DNA from 4 places in the Bacillus sp. V33-4 genome. Region 1 is predicted to be linked to each of the others. Evidence: riboswitches for the same ligand, from Rfam matches in the RefSeq annotation. Region 1 holds a riboswitch; each other region holds the start of a gene.
The links. A riboswitch is a leader RNA that binds a small molecule or an ion and turns the genes downstream of it on or off. The one in region 1 is predicted to bind S-adenosylmethionine.

Region 1 (3,995 bases):
AAATCAACGGATTGACGATCTATGGCCCCAAGGATCCCAAGAAGAGGGCAGGTGTTGTTACATTTAATATTGAGGATGTCCATCCGCATGATGTAGCAACAGTATTGGATGCAGAGGGAATTGCAGTTCGGGCAGGCCACCACTGTGCACAGCCGTTGATGAAATGGTTGGATGTATCGGCAACAGCAAGAGCGAGCTTCTATTTGTATAACTCTGAAGAAGATATTGATAAGCTTGTAAAAGGCCTTGTCAAAACAAAGGAGTATTTCAGCAATGTCTTTTAATAACTTGGATACCCTTTATCGCCAAGTAATCATGGACCATTACAAAAACCCACGCAACAAAGGGGTTTTAGAAGACGGAAGCTTAACGATTGATATGAACAACCCGACATGTGGAGACCGAATCCGCTTAACGCTGAAGGTCAATGACGGGATTGTGAACGATGCGAAGTTTGAAGGGGAAGGCTGTTCAATTTCGATGTCTTCCGCTTCAATGATGACCCAGGCAATCAAAGGGAAGCATATTGACGACGCAATCAAACTGTCCAAAGTTTTCTCGGAAATGATGCAGGGTAAAGAAATACAAGATGATGACCTTGATTTAGGCGATATCGAAGCCTTGCAGGGAGTATCGAAGTTTCCAGCACGAATTAAATGTGCCACACTGGCTTGGAAAGCGATGGAAAAAGGCTTGAACGAAGACAGACTTTAACTAAGCGGCCCCGGAATTTCGATGAATGTGCGAACATAAACTTTTAAGACCGTTACGGCGGATAAAAAGAGTGGAAGGGAAGAAGTTCCCTGTCCATCAAAGAATGGAGGAATTCGACGATGGCTAAGAAAATGCCCGAAATTGGTGATTATAAATATGGCTTTGCCGATAAAGACGTTTCCATTTTCCGATCAAAGCGTGGCTTAACGCGTGAAATCGTGGAGGAAATTTCTAAGTTAAAGGATGAGCCACAGTGGATGCTCGACTTCCGTTTGAAGTCTCTTGAACAATTTTACAAAATGCCAATGCCGCAATGGGGCGGGGATTTGGCTTCATTAAACTTTGATGAAATTACGTATTATGTAAAACCGTCCGAAAAAACGGAACGTTCATGGGATGAAGTACCTGAGGAAATTAAACAAACCTTTGATAAATTGGGAATCCCGGAAGCTGAGCAGAAATATCTTGCCGGTGTTTCTGCCCAGTACGAATCAGAGGTCGTATATCATAACATGCAGGAAGATCTGGAAGCACAGGGGATCATCTTTAAAGATACAGATTCTGCCCTAAAGGAAAATGAAGATATTTTCCGTGAGCACTGGGCAAAAGTAATTCCGCCAACAGATAACAAGTTCGCAGCATTAAACTCTGCAGTGTGGTCTGGTGGATCATTTATCTATGTTCCAAAGGGTATTAAAGTCGAAACTCCGCTTCAAGCCTATTTCCGGATTAATTCTGAAAATATGGGCCAGTTTGAGCGGACATTGATCATTGTTGATGAAGGTGCACACGTTCATTACGTTGAGGGCTGTACAGCACCTGTTTATACAACAAACTCTCTTCATAGCGCAGTTGTTGAAATTATTATTAAGAAAGACGCATATTGCCGTTATACAACAATTCAAAACTGGGCAAATAACGTCTATAACCTTGTTACAAAGCGTGCTGTTTGTGATGCCAATGCAACGATGGAATGGATTGACGGAAACATTGGATCAAAATTGACGATGAAATATCCTGCTGTCATTTTAAAAGGCGAAGGCGCCCGCGGCATGACATTGTCAATCGCGTTGGCAGGTAAAGGGCAGCACCAGGATGCCGGTGCGAAAATGACCCATCTTGCGCCAAATACTTCCTCAACGATCATTTCGAAGTCAATCTCGAAACAAGGCGGTAAAGTAACGTACCGCGGTATCGTTCACTTTGGCCGTAAAGCGGATGGAGCGCGTTCAAATATCGAGTGTGATACGCTGATTATGGATAATAAGTCGACTTCAGATACGATTCCTTACAACGAAATCTTAAATGATAACATCTCATTAGAGCATGAAGCGAAGGTTTCAAAAGTGTCGGAAGAACAATTATTCTATTTGATGAGCCGGGGCATCTCCCAGGAAGAAGCAACCGAGATGATCGTAATGGGCTTTATCGAACCGTTTACAAAAGAATTGCCAATGGAATATGCAGTTGAAATGAATCGCCTGATCAAATTCGAGATGGAAGGCTCTATTGGTTAATAACTGTTCCGCCTGTCAACTGACGGGCGGTTTTTTTGTGATATCAAAAAAATGTCGCGATTAAAAAGTTCTTGACGAATAAAATAATAATGATTAAACTGACTATAACAATTTAATGAGCAAATCTCTTATTCAGAGTGGTGGAGGGACTGGCCCTGCGAAACCCGGCAACCGTTCTTGTCAATAGATGAGAAAAGGTGCTAAATCCTGCAAAACGCTATGTTTTGAAAGATAAGAGAGGATGATCTGTCATTTATTATGATTTCATGCCTCTCTTTTATCAGGGAGGCATTTTTTGTGTTTAAACAGCTCATTTAAAGTAAGTCAATGCTGGGCTAACCTTTTATAATGAGGTGATCTTTAGGGGGATGAGACATGGAAGCTATTACTGTACAAGGCGCCCCGATGCAGTATGAATGTGGGCAGGGCGCTTTGGAAAAACTCCCAATCTATCTTCAGGCTTTAGAAATTGAACGCGTTACTGTTTTACATGGGAAAACTGCCTTACAGGCGGCTCAACCTTTTTTAACAAATGAGAAGACAGAAAATTGGGAGTATATCGAATTAACCGGTCCTTGCACAGAGGGAATGACGGATAGACTTGCCAGTGAATTGCAGGGCAAGTCAGATGCAATTATCGGGATTGGCGGAGGCACGATTTTAGATATTGCGAAGGCAGTTGGTTATAAGGCGAAGCTGAAAACAGTGTTAATCCCGACCGTGGCGTCAACTTGTGCGGCGTGGACACCCTTGAGTGTTTTTTACAATCAAGCGGGTGAATTTTCGCATTACTCGATTTTTCCGACAGCGACAGCACTTGTGTTAATAGAGCCGGAAATTATCGCGAAAGGGCCTGTAGCTTACTTAAGAGCCGGTATTGGCGATACGCTTGCCAAGTTTTATGAGGCAGAAGCTTTACTTGAATCTTTTTTTCAAAACGAGTCATTGCCTGTTGCGGTTCAAGTCGGCAGGGAAGCAGCTGAACTTTGCAAACAAATTTTGCTTAAAGACGGCCGGGAAGCAATTCAATCATGTGAGAACCAGCTTGTTACCGCCGAGATCACTAGAGTAATCGAGGCTAATATTTTAGCAGGCGGGATGGTCGGCGGCTTTGCCGGAAAATATGGGCGGGTTGCCGGTGCACATTCGATACATAACAGTTTAACAGCCGTCAAGGAAACTCACGCATTCCTTCATGGCGAAAAAGTGGCCTATGGAATTCTCGTTCAGCTTGCAATTGAGTGCAACTGGAAGGAGATAGAACAACTCATCCCTTTTTATGTCGAGACAAAGCTTCCATACCGGCTAAAGGAATTTTCAATTGATCCTGAAAATAAGCAAGTACTTGCCTTCATTATTGGTAAAGCATTAAGGGAATCAGAATCAATTCATCTCATGAAGCAGACAGTTTCCGAACAGAGTCTCCTTGAAGCTATTTGGGGGCTCGAAAAATTTGCTGAAGACTTTTTGAATCGATCAAAAACAAAAAAATGACCTTAAAGGAGATAAGTTAACATGAAAAAGTTTTTAACGATTGCATCACTATTATTATTGTTGTTGCTTGCAGCGTGTGGCAGCAAAGAAGGATCATCTGGCGATAAAGATAAAGCAGCTAACAAAGAAACAGAGCTGAGTGAAGAAAAATTAGTTGTCGGAGTAACAGCTGGCCCACACGAACAAATTCTTGAAAAAGTAAAAGAAGTTGCTGAAGCTGATGGCCTTGAGGTGGAGTTGAAGGTATTCAATGATTATGTAATGCCGAAT
Region 2 (3,995 bases), on a different contig from region 1:
GAAGAACAGCTCAGAAAATCTGATACTTTAACGGTTATTGGAGAACTTGCCGCTGGAATTGCCCATGAAATCAGAAATCCAATGACAGCGCTAAAAGGGTTTATCCAGTTGCTTCAGGGTAATATGAAGGATGAACATGAGATGTATTTTCAGGTGATCACAAGTGAATTACAAAGAATAGATTCAATAATCAATGAATTTCTGATCCTCGCAAAACCCCAGGCAGTAAAATTTATAGAATCGGATGTTACGAGAATTGTTAAGGAAACGGTTGAGTTGCTGACTGCCCAGGCTGTCTTGCATAACGTGCAATTTAAAACATATTATCAAGATAAACTCCCGCTGCTTTTTTGTGAGCCAAACCAGCTCAAAAAGGTGTTTATCAACATTATCAAAAATGCGATTGAAGTGATGCCGAAAGGCGGCTATATTACTGTTTCAGTTAAGCGGGCCGCAGGCGATAAAATCCATATATATGTGCAGGACGAAGGACCCGGCATCCCCGAAGAAAAATTGAAAAAGCTTGGCGAACCGTTTTATACTACAAAAGAGCGGGGAACAGGACTTGGTTTAATGGTGAGCTACAAAATCATTGAAGAGCATCAAGGAAGCATTGAAGTGGAAAGCCAGCTTGGCAAAGGGACAATCTTTCATATTTTTTTACCATTAAAGAAGGCGGGGTAGAGACTTTGAACAGGCAATATACTAGACTGCAGACCGTGATCGGTTTGTTATTCATCGTCGCTGAAAACGGGAAATTGAGCGCTGTACATATAGGGAAAGAAGACTTTGATAAACATGAAACCGGGGAGGATCTCTCAGAAAATCCGCATAATCCAGTCCTGGCTGCTGCCGTCACACAACTTGGCGAATATTTTAGCGGAACGCGAAGCAGTTTTCAATTGCCGCTAGACATAACAGGCACAGATTTTCAGCAAGCAGTTTGGAAACAGCTTGAAGCGATTCCTTTCGGGGTGACGAAAAGCTACCAGGATATTGCATCAACTATTGGCAAAGCGAAAGCGGTGCGGGCAGTCGGCCAGGCCAACAAGGCAAACAAATTCCCGATTATCATTCCATGCCACCGTGTCATCGGCCAAAATAAAACACTGACAGGCTATGCAGGCACGAGAACCGATATTAAAGAAAAGCTGCTTCGCCACGAAAAAGCTTCGTTTAAAGGTTCAGTAAGCACTTAAATGAATCAGTCCTGAAACAACATGCAAGTGCTTTAGTCGAGCAGATTGAGAAGGGCAGGGAGGGAATAAAGGAAATGGCCGAAACGAATATCGAAAGACAAAAGGTAATTGATAACTTCTTCACGCGCGATGGGAAGCTGAAAAACATTCCGGCCCAAAGGAAGAAGAAATTAATCGTATTCGAATATATGATCCGGGGTTTAACAACAGGAAAAAAATATGCGGAAAAGGAACTAAATGAGTATATAAAAAAATTTCACGAAGATTATGCAACGATCCGCCGTGAGTTTATTATCAATCATTATATGTACCGGGATAATGGAATATATGAAGTGAATCCAGAAGAGATGTGGGTAAAAATCGACGGTTAAGCGTAAATTTCCAGCCGCAGAACTGCATTCAGCGGCTGGATGAGTTTAACCAATCAGGTCTTCAATCGATTTAATAGTGCGATGATTTTTAATCAACTTACTGCCAAGCTGAAGGGCTGTCCGCTTTGCATCAAGCCTTTTGACTTTATCTTGTATGCCATCCAAGTCGGCAACATGTGACAGTCCAACCGTCCGTCGGATCAGCTCACAACCGGCAAATCCGGCAGCATCCTGAAGATATTTTTCAAGTAAATAAGCGAGAAAGCGATCGTTTGAAGAAAGCGGATCTGTATTCTGTTCTTTCCATAGTTTTGAATACTCCTGCGAAAAAGTCTTCCAAAACACTCTTATCTGGGAAGATGTTTTCCGCTGTTTTTCGGGATTGGCAATCTGTTGAAATAGCAAATTCGCCACGACTTGGCCAAGGTCAAAGCCAGCCGGCCCATAAAACGCAAATTCAGGGTCGATGACTTTTGTTTCATCGTTATTTGCAAAAATGCTTCCAGTATGCAAATCGCCATGCAGCAATGACTCTGTTTCGGTTAAAAAGCTCTTTTTGAGAAGGGCTGCCTCTAACTTTAATTCTTCATCTGCCCAGAGCTTCTCGGCATCTTTCCTCAGACCTTCTTCAAAGTCATTGGTTGGCGCATCAAAGAATGGATCGGTAAAAATCAGGTCTTCCGTGATTTTACACAGCTCCGGGTTAATAAATTTGCCAACTAGCTCCTTTTTCTCTGCAGGCTTTAAGCCATAATCAGAAGTAAAGAACAGCGTTTTAGCGAGATACTCACCGATATGCTTGGGGAGAAGTGGGAAATCCTCGCCCTGGATTAATCCGGTTCTCGCAATTGTTAAATGTGATAAATCCTCCATGACAGTAATGGCAAAGATCTCATCGCTAAAAAAGACTTCAGGAACATAATTTGGTGCCAGTTTTTTAAAAACAGACAATGCATTTGCTTCGATTGTCGCTCTTTTTAACGTTAACGGCCAGCTTTCACCAACGACTTTCGCATAGGGCAATGCTTGTTTGATGATCACACTTTGACCGGATTCGTGATCTGAAATCCTAAAGACAAGATTCAGGTTGCCATCGCCAATCTCTGATACGGTTAAAACAGAACCTTCAGGAAATAACCGCAATCTAATCGCTAAGGCGGCGGCTGAGCTTTCGGTTAAAGGTTCGTATGTTGTATTTTGTAATAAGACCATCGTTTATTCCTCCTTAGTGTGGAGGCTTTTCAGCAAATGAAAAAGCCTCTTTCTCAATGTGAAAGAGGCTTGAAGGTTATATTCTTCACGCCTCTTATCTGCCAGAAGAAAATCCTTCTGTTGGAATTAGCACCGTGCCTTAGGAGATTATCAATCCCCGGCGCATTTTAGCGCCCCATTTCACAATGGCATTACGGTCGGTTGCTGGGCTTCATCGGGCCAAATCCCTCAGCCTGCTCTTGATAAGAGAGTACTATTTTAAAATCATAATTGTTCTTCACTTGTTGATCATCATATCAATGCAAAAAGTGATATGTCAATCATTTTTTTTTAAAAATTTTTGCCGGCAAAAATCTGCACTTAATTATAGAATTCCGGTTTTCTGTCTGAGAAAATCGGGATGATTTCTCTTACTCGACGTACTTCATCCAGGTCAATTTCAGCATGCAATATTTCCTGGTCTTCGCCGGCTTCCGCAATGATTTCCCCCCACGGATCAATAATCATTGAATGTCCGGCAAAAGCATTTTTCGGATCGGATCCTGCCCGGTTGCAGGCAATGACATAGCATTGGTTCTCGATTGCCCGTGATATCAACAAGGCTCTCCAGTGGGCGAGGCGGGCAAGCGGCCATTCAGCGACGACAAACAAAGCTTCCGCTCCTTGTGCCGTATGGGCGCGAATCCATTCCGGAAAGCGGATATCGTAGCAAATCATACCGGACAGGAGCCTGTTTTCCAGCGTGAACAGGCCCTTCGAATTGCCCGCCGATAAATACAGATGTTCGTCCATAAGCTGAAAAAGATGCAGTTTGCTGTATTCATGGACTGCCTCTCCATGCTTATCGACAATGATGAGCGTATTAAAAATCCCCTCAGCCGTTTTCTTCGCAACAGACCCGCCGACAAAAGCGGTACCGTGTTGCAGTGCTGCATTCTTCAAGAAGGACTTTGTTTTGTTGGCGTCCTGATCGCCAATTACATCGAGCCGACTCAGATCGTACCCGGTCGTCCAAAGTTCAGGAAGGACGATAATATCGGGTTTTAGTTCTGCTGCATCGGCAATCAGCTGTTTCGCAGATTGGTAGTTTTGGTCTGGATTGCCAAAAGCAATGTCCATTTGAATACAAGCTATTGATAGTTTCAAAATTGTCACCCCATTCAAAAAACTAAAAAATTTCGCTTTACAAGCTGTTATTAACGTTATATCATTT
Region 3 (3,995 bases), on a different contig from region 1:
ATTGTCCATTAAACCTCTTCTTTACCTGAAGGGGTTTTTATATTTTCGGCAAAATTGGTCTGGAATTATAAATTTTACATATGAACAAGAAGGTGTGAAAGCTTTGGGAGAGAAATTTGAAACAGAAGTGCTGCACAGTCGAAAAAAGCAAAAACGAGAAATTAAAAGCAAAGTAACACCAATCTATCAAACCTCAGCGTTTAAGTTTGATAATTTAGAAGAGCTTGAAGGATATTATCAAGGCGAGGGAAACTATTTATATTCCAGAGTTGGAAACCCGAATACGGATGAACTTGGGGAAGCCGTGGCGGCACTGGAAGGTGCACCGGCCGGGGTGGCGTCGTCCTCTGGGTTATCGGCGATTCTTGCCGGCGTTCTTTCCGTTGCCCGAAGCGGAGACCATATTGTTGCAACGGACGATTTATATGGAGGCAGCTATCACTTATTGAAAGAAGAGCTTCACGAGCTTGGGATTGAAACGACATTCACTTCCTTTTCTGATCTTAAGAGCGTTGAGGAAGCAATCCGGGAGAACACGGTGCTTCTTTATACGGAGTCGATTACAAATCCGCTTCTTCGTGTAGAAAAGCTTGAAGCGATTGTCGAGCTTGCCAAAAAGTACGACCTTTTTACACTTGTTGATAATACGTTTGCCACTCCTTATCATTGTAAGCCGTTCATACTTGGAATCGATCTTGTCGTGCACAGTGCGACAAAATATATTGGCGGGCATAGCGATATCACCGCTGGCGTGCTTGTCGGCAGAGAGGAATTAATCAGCAAAGCAAGAGCAAAAATTGTCAATTTAGGCGCAAATCTCAGTCCTTTCGAAGCATGGTTAACATGCCGGGGTCTGAAAACGCTGGCTGTCAGAATGAAGACACAATCAGAAAACGCTAAACGGCTGGCTGAGGCTATGCAGAATCATCAATTCGTAGCAAAAACCTATTATCCATTTAGCGCAAATCCTGAAAACTTTGGGGCAATGGTAACGATTGAGCTTGATAAACATGTTGATGTCAGCGAATTTTTCCGCTCCTTAACATGGGTGAAAATTGTTCCGACACTTGCCGGAGTAGAGACGACTGTTTCGCACCCGCTCAAGACATCCCATCGTGCGCTTCCACCGGAAACTTGTGCTGAACTGGGTATCACGAACGAGGTCGTCCGAATTTCGGTCGGTATTGAGCATTATGAAGACATTATCGTTGAATTCGAGAATGCCATTAAAAAGGCGCTAAATTGAGTAAATTTGAAATGTAATAAGCTAAACTGAAAAACGAATGAAGTTGTCTAGATATACAGGAGTATGCCGTAGGAAATGAATAATACTAACTTAACATTAAATAACAGTTCGTTTTTCATTAAAGAATTGCTTTATGAAATTCATTCAATTAAAAAAATACAAAAAAATTTATATTTTTAGTCATTTGTTATTGACTAAAAAAATAAACTTTACTATAATCCTTTATAAAGTTAACAGTTTAGTGTTTTAATCAAATAAAATATCTCTTATCCAGAGTGACGGAGGGAACAGGCCCGAAGATGTCCGGCAACCTTCAAGCCCCAAGCTTGAAAAGGTGCTAATTCCTGCAGGCAGCATGATGCTGTTTGAAAGATAAGAGGAGGGGCCCCCTCTTCTTATGAAGAGGGGGCTTTTATTGTTTTACAAAATTTGAAAAAAAGCCGGTTCTCATTGATGCAGTGGCGCTGAACGTTCACGAGAGCTTGTTAAACATTAAACCTATTATTCTTATAAAATTAATCAGATTTGGGAGGAAATAAAATGTCACAATCTTATGATACTTACGATTTAGAAACGATCCTTTTACACGGAGGGCAGTCACCTGACCCGACCACAGGCTCAAGAGCCGTTCCAATCTATCAAACAAGTTCATATGTTTTTCATAATACAGAACATGCCCAAAGTTTATTTTCCCTTGATGAGCCTGGCAATATCTATTCAAGAATTGGAAATCCAACCGTTGATGTTTTCGAAAAAAGGCTAGCCTTGCTTGAAGATGGGGTTGCCGCTGTGGCTACATCTTCCGGAATGGCCGCGATTGCCCTGTCGATCATGAATATTGCCCAGGCTGGCGATGAAATTGTTGCTGCGTCAAGCTTGTACGGAGGAACATATAATTTATTCGCGATTACCCTGCCAAAGTACGGTATTAAAGTTCATTTCGTTGATGCAACTGATCCGGAAAATTTCAGGAAAGCAATTACACCTAAAACCAAGGCCGTTTATGGAGAGATCATCGGAAATCCAAGCTTGCGCGTTTTTGATATTGAAGCAGTGGCTGAAATTGCCCATGAACATGGAGTGCCATTAATTATTGATAATACTTTTGCTTCCCCATATTTGTGTAAACCAATCCAATGGGGTGCTGATATCGTTGTCCATTCAGCGACAAAATGGATTGGCGGACATGGAACAACAATTGGCGGTATCGTGATTGACGGCGGACGCTTTAATTGGAACAGTGAGAAATTCCCTGGTTTTACAGAACCAGATCCAAGCTATAATGGCTTGCGCTATGCCAATGATTTTGGAACGCTTGCTTTCAGCACAAAGCTGCGCGTCCAGTTATTGCGCGATTTCGGTTCATCGTTAAGCCCGCACAGTGCGTTTTTACTGCTGCAGGGGCTTGAAACGCTTCATTTAAGAGTTGAAAAACATAATGAAAATGCCTTGAAGGTTGCAGACTTTCTAAAAGCTCATCCTGCTGTCGAGTGGGTATCCTATCCGGGACTTGAAGAGCATTCAGCTCATGAACTGGCCAAGAAATACTTAGGGGGCGGATTCGGGTCGATCGTCAACTTTGGAATTAAGGGTGGACGTGACACCGGGAAAACGGTCATCGACCATGTTGCACTATGGTCCCATGTTGCCAATGTCGGGGATGCTAAGTCGTTGATTATCCATCCGGCCTCAACTACGCATCAGCAACTGAGTGCTGAGGATCTCATTAAAACAGGGGTTACTGAAGAATTGATCCGCTTATCGATCGGGATTGAATCGGTGCGCGATTTAACAAACGATTTGGACCGTGCTTTCTTCGAAGCAACTGGGCTTTCTTCCAAAGGAGAAGTAAAGGGCGATGTCGCAGTGAATGATGAAGGTGTGATTCGTTGGGCCCTTCAATCACCAACTATTCGTGAAACAGAGAACGGCAATGAAGTTCAGCGTGCAAAGACATTGGCTGTTGTCGGGCTAAGCAGCAATCCGGGCCGCCCGAGCCACCGTCTGGCAAGGAAAATGCAGCGGCTTGGCTACCGTATCATTCCGGTCAATCCTCGAGAAACGGAAGTCCTTGGCGAAAAGGCCTATCCGGATTTAACGTCGATTCCGTTTAAAGTTGATATTGTCCAGGTATTCCGCAGCCCTGAAGCGGCGGTCGAAATTGCCGAAGAAGCAGGCAAAATTAAGCCGAAGGTTTTCTGGCTCCAGGAGGGTGTTATTTCCCCTAAAGCTGTAGAGGTCGCAAAAGAAGCAGGACTTGAAGTTGTCCAAAACCGCTGTACCTATAAAGAAGCACAAAGGTTAAGGGGCACAATTGTTACCTTTGCATGTGAAATATAGAAGTTGGAAAATCGAAAGGGGTAAAAAAAGATGAAAAAATGGGTCAGTTTATTGGCTGGTGTACTCGCATTGTTCGCGATAGCCGGCTGTTCGAATAACACAACTGCAAGCGGGGATGGGAAAAGCGGCAAGCCCGATAAAATTGTTTTGGATTATGCGTATTATTCACCAACAAGTCTAGTTTTAAAAGAATTCGGCTGGGCTGAAGAAGCATTTAAAGAAGAGGGCATTGATGTCGAATTTGTCCTCAGCCAGGGAAGCAATAAAGCTCTTGAATTCCTAAACAGCAGCAGTGTTGATTTCGGCTCAACAGCCGGTGCTGCTGCATTAATGGCAAAAGCAAAAGGTGCGCCAATTGAGTCCGTTTATCTTTATTCAAAGCCGGAATGGACGGCTTTGGTGGTCAATA
Region 4 (3,995 bases), on a different contig from region 1:
GCCATTGCTTGAGCAGAACGGTTTTCTCCCTGATTATCATGATTTAAGCGCGGACGCATTAGCAAAAGCAAAGTTAATGTTCCTGAATTACCCGAACAATCCGACCGGAGCAACTGCGACCCTTCCGTTCTTTGCAGAGACCGTAACGCTTGCGAAACAGCATGACATTTGCGTTGTCCATGATTTCGCATATGGAGCAATCGGTTTTGATCAGCAAAAACCAATCAGCTTTTTGCAGGCGGAAGGCGCCAAGGAAGTCGGCATTGAAATTTACACTTTATCGAAGACGTATAACATGGCCGGCTGGAGAGTTGGTTTCGCTATTGGTAATAAAAGCGTAATCAGTGCGATCAATTTGCTTCAGGACCACCTTTATGTCAGCCTTTTTGGAGCAGTACAGGAAGCGGCGGCAGCAGCTTTACTGGAATCGCAGGAATGTGTAGAGGAACTGAACCAATTATATGAATCGCGGCGAAACACGTTTATTAACGGGCTGCAATCGATAGGCTGGGAGGTTGCAGCGCCAAAAGGTTCATTCTTCGCCTGGCTAAAAGTACCGCCTGCGTTTACATCCCAGCAATTTTCCGACTATTTGCTCGAAAATGCCCATATTGTGGTCGCACCGGGAATAGGATTTGGGCAATGGGGTGAAGGCTATGTCAGAGCAGGGCTATTAACCTCGGAAGAACGATTGCAGGAAGCAGTCAGAAGAATCGAATCTTTAGAAATATTTGATAAAGGGGATTGACAACTGGGAAATTTCCTGCGATAATCCAAATTAATTTGAACTATCATGAACATGATTATATGAAAATCGTTTTCTTATCAAGAGCAGGCGGAGGGACGAGCCCGATGAAGCCCGGCAACCGACTTGGATTATTCCAGGCACGGTGCTAATTCTTGCAGCATTCGCTGAAAGATAAGGAGATGTTAGTTTGAGATGCTAACCTCTTCTTTCTGAAGAGGTTTTTTTGTGGCCAAAATGAAAAAGTTGGCCCTCGCGTTTAAGGAAAGGATGATCGGCATGAGTGAAATAATTGCTACATATTCAGTCTATGATGCTAAACATAATCCCGAGAAGAAAGCAGAGGAAATTGCCCTCGGCTTGACGATAGGGTCATGGACAACTCTGCCCTACTTAGAGCAAAAACAATTGAAAAAGCACAAAGGGCGTGTTGTCTCTGTCGAAGGTCTTTCGGAAGAAAGCAGCAAAGAGGAAACAAAGGCACTGATTAAAATTGCCTACCCTGCTGTAAATTTTTCAGCGGATTTACCGGCGATCTTAACAACCGTTTTTGGGAAGTTATCACTGGATGGAAAAATAAAATTAATAGACTTGCAGTTTAGTGATTCCTTGAAAGCCCTTTTTCCCGGTCCCCGTTTTGGAATTGAGGGAATTCGTGAAAAAGTAAATGTTTATAACCGGCCGTTGCTAATGAGTATTTATAAAGGCGTAATCGGCAGGGACTTGCCGTACTTGCTTGCGCAGCTGAAAGAACAAGCTCTGGGTGGAGTCGATATTGTCAAGGATGACGAAATTTTGTTCGAGAACGATCTGGCTCCGTTTGCAGCGAGAATTTCCGAAGGGAAAAAGGTGTTAACGGAAATCTATGAGCAGTCAGGACAGCGGACCTTATATGCGGTGAACCTGACTGGCCGCTCATCGGCTCTCAGGGATAAGGCGAAAAAGGCAGCCGAGCTTGGGGCGGATCTATTATTGTTCAATGTTTTTGCTTACGGACTCGATATCCTTCAGGAATTGCGGGAGGACGACAGCATTGCCTTGCCGATTATGGCCCATCCGGCTGTCAGTGGTGCACTCGCTTCATCATCGGTATATGGACTGTCTTATTCGTTGTTATTAGGAAAATTATTGCGATATGCAGGAGCGGATTTATCTTTGTTTCCGTCTCCATACGGCTCGGTTGCCCTTGAAAAAGAACAGGTTTTGTCAATCGCAGAGGCTTTGACAACAGAAGATGCGTTTAAACCAGTGTTTCCAGTGCCGTCGGCAGGAATTCATCCAGGCCTCGTGCCATTATTGTACAGAGACTTTGGAAATAACAGCGTAATAAACGCAGGCGGCGGTATTCACGGTCATCCGGATGGCGCAAAAGGGGGCGGCCTTGCATTCAGGCAAGCGATCGAAGCGGTTTTAAATGGGCAATCTTTGCTGGATAAAGCAAAACAGCATGATGAGTTGCGGGCAGCGATCGAACTATGGGGCCATCAAGAGGTGACTGCATAATGAAAAAGCTTGCTGTATTTTGCGATTTTGACGGGACGATCACCGAGCAGGACAATATTATTGCGATCATGCAGAAATTTGCGCCTTCCGAGTCGGAACAGCTGAAGGAGCAGATTCTTTCCGGGCAAATTTCGATCAAGGAAGGTGTGGGAAAGCTATTCTCGCTCCTCCCCAGCTCTCTAAAGGAGGAGATTATTGAATTTGCGGTTGAACATGCAGTAATCAGGGCTGGATTTAAGGAGTTTGCCGCCTTTTTGGCTGACAAAGATATCCCGCTTTATATTGTCAGTGGCGGAATCGACTTTTTTGTAGAGCCGATTCTGGAGGGGACTGGACCAATTACAGGCTTATATTGTAACGGATCTGATTTCAGCGCTGAAAGAATAAAGATACTGTGGCCTCACAGCTGTGACAGTCACTGCTCCAACGGCTGCGGCTGCTGCAAACCTTCTGTCATCCGCAGCCTGGATGGAGAAAATCTCGATAAGATTGTCATTGGTGATTCGATCACAGATGTCGAGGCAGCCAAGCAAGCTGATTTTATTCTTGCAAGGGACTTACTTGCCAGGAAATGTGAAGAGCTCGGGCTTCCTTACAAACCATTTAATACTTTCTTTGATTGCATCGATTCTATAAGAGAGAAGATAGGGGTGAGAGCATGAGTCTTCTTCAGGAAAGGTGGCAGGAGCTCGCCGACGTCAAAGATGAACTTGCACAACGTGATTGGTTTATGGGGACAAGCGGAAACCTGGCCATTAAAGTAGGCGCGGATCCGTTGACTTTTCTTGTAACCGCGAGCGGTAAAGATAAACGGAAACGCACGAGTGAAGATTTTCTGCTTGTTGATGCAAACGGGAGACCTGCTGAAGCTACCCATTTAAAACCATCGGCGGAGACATTGCTCCATTCGGAAATTTACAAGCGCACGAATGCTTGCTGCAGCCTCCATGTCCATACAGTTGATAATAATGTCATTTCAGAACTATTCGGGGACAGGGGAGAAGTCACATTTAAAGGCCAGGAATTAATCAAAGCCTTCAATTTATGGGATGAGGATGCAGTGCTTACGATTCCAATCATTCCTAATCACGCCGATATTCCTGCTCTGGCCCGGGAATTTGCCGGGCATGTTTATGCGCAAAAAGGCGCAGTTTTGATTCGCAATCATGGCGTTACCGTCTGGGGTGAAAGTGCTTTTGAGGCGAAAAAGCTTCTGGAAGCCTCAGAGTTTTTGTTTCGCTACACGCTTCGTCTACTGGAGCATAAACCCGAGCTAATTAAAGCAGTTTAATAGAAAAGGAGAGAAGTAGTATGGCACATATTGTATTTCAAAAAACTGGTGAAAAATTAGTGAATCAAGAAGAAGTAGCAGCCTTTCTGGAAAGCCAGGAAGTCATTTATGAGAATTGGGACATCAACAAGCTTCCAGCTCACCTCCAGGAAAAATTCCTATTGTCTGACGAAGAGAAAGATGCAATATTAGCAGTTTTCAAGGATGAAATCAGCGATATTTCAGCTCGCAGGGGCTATAAAGCACATGATGTCATTTCTCTTTCTGAAAACACGCCGAATCTTGACCAGCTTCTGCAAAACTTCCAGCAGGAGCACCACCACACAGATGATGAAGTCCGTTTTATTGTCAGCGGACACGGAGTATTTATCATCCAGGGAAAAGACGGCGAATTTTTTGAGGTTTTCCTTAACCCGGGCGACCTGATTTCGGTGCCTGAAAATATCCGTCATTACT

Region 2: linked by a shared signal. The riboswitch ahead of mtnK (S-methyl-5-thioribose kinase) and the one ahead of CVD23_RS09810 (iron-containing alcohol dehydrogenase family protein) in region 1 are both predicted to bind S-adenosylmethionine.
Region 3: linked by a shared signal. The riboswitch ahead of CVD23_RS04630 (PLP-dependent aspartate aminotransferase family protein) and the one ahead of CVD23_RS09810 (iron-containing alcohol dehydrogenase family protein) in region 1 are both predicted to bind S-adenosylmethionine.
Region 4: linked by a shared signal. The riboswitch ahead of mtnW (2,3-diketo-5-methylthiopentyl-1-phosphate enolase) and the one ahead of CVD23_RS09810 (iron-containing alcohol dehydrogenase family protein) in region 1 are both predicted to bind S-adenosylmethionine.

The regions. Positions count from the first base shown of each region.
Region 1 is NZ_PGVC01000024.1:103,445-107,439, reverse strand. Features, by position in the region: gene CVD23_RS09825 (cysteine desulfurase) at 1-284, shown strand, start outside; gene sufU (Fe-S cluster assembly sulfur transfer protein SufU) at 274-714, shown strand; gene sufB (Fe-S cluster assembly protein SufB) at 834-2,231, shown strand; SAM riboswitch class I at 2,357-2,469, shown strand; gene CVD23_RS09810 (iron-containing alcohol dehydrogenase family protein) at 2,607-3,725, shown strand; gene CVD23_RS09805 (MetQ/NlpA family ABC transporter substrate-binding protein) at 3,747-3,995, shown strand, end outside.
Region 2 is NZ_PGVC01000032.1:80,985-84,979, forward strand. Features, by position in the region: gene CVD23_RS12565 (PAS domain S-box protein) at 1-684, shown strand, start outside; gene CVD23_RS12570 (methylated-DNA--[protein]-cysteine S-methyltransferase) at 690-1,199, shown strand; partial or broken gene CVD23_RS12575 (DUF2087 domain-containing protein) at 1,193-1,570, shown strand; gene mtnK (S-methyl-5-thioribose kinase) at 1,616-2,782, opposite strand; SAM riboswitch class I at 2,874-3,031, opposite strand; gene CVD23_RS12585 (carbon-nitrogen family hydrolase) at 3,143-3,979, opposite strand.
Region 3 is NZ_PGVC01000010.1:61,752-65,746, reverse strand. Features, by position in the region: gene CVD23_RS04635 (trans-sulfuration enzyme family protein) at 104-1,246, shown strand; SAM riboswitch class I at 1,510-1,625, shown strand; gene CVD23_RS04630 (PLP-dependent aspartate aminotransferase family protein) at 1,787-3,586, shown strand; gene CVD23_RS04625 (aliphatic sulfonate ABC transporter substrate-binding protein) at 3,617-3,995, shown strand, end outside.
Region 4 is NZ_PGVC01000032.1:85,461-89,455, forward strand. Features, by position in the region: gene CVD23_RS12590 (pyridoxal phosphate-dependent aminotransferase) at 1-748, shown strand, start outside; SAM riboswitch class I at 820-926, shown strand; gene mtnW (2,3-diketo-5-methylthiopentyl-1-phosphate enolase) at 1,025-2,248, shown strand; gene CVD23_RS12600 (2-hydroxy-3-keto-5-methylthiopentenyl-1-phosphate phosphatase) at 2,248-2,910, shown strand; gene CVD23_RS12605 (methylthioribulose 1-phosphate dehydratase) at 2,907-3,539, shown strand; gene CVD23_RS12610 (1,2-dihydroxy-3-keto-5-methylthiopentene dioxygenase) at 3,560-3,995, shown strand, end outside.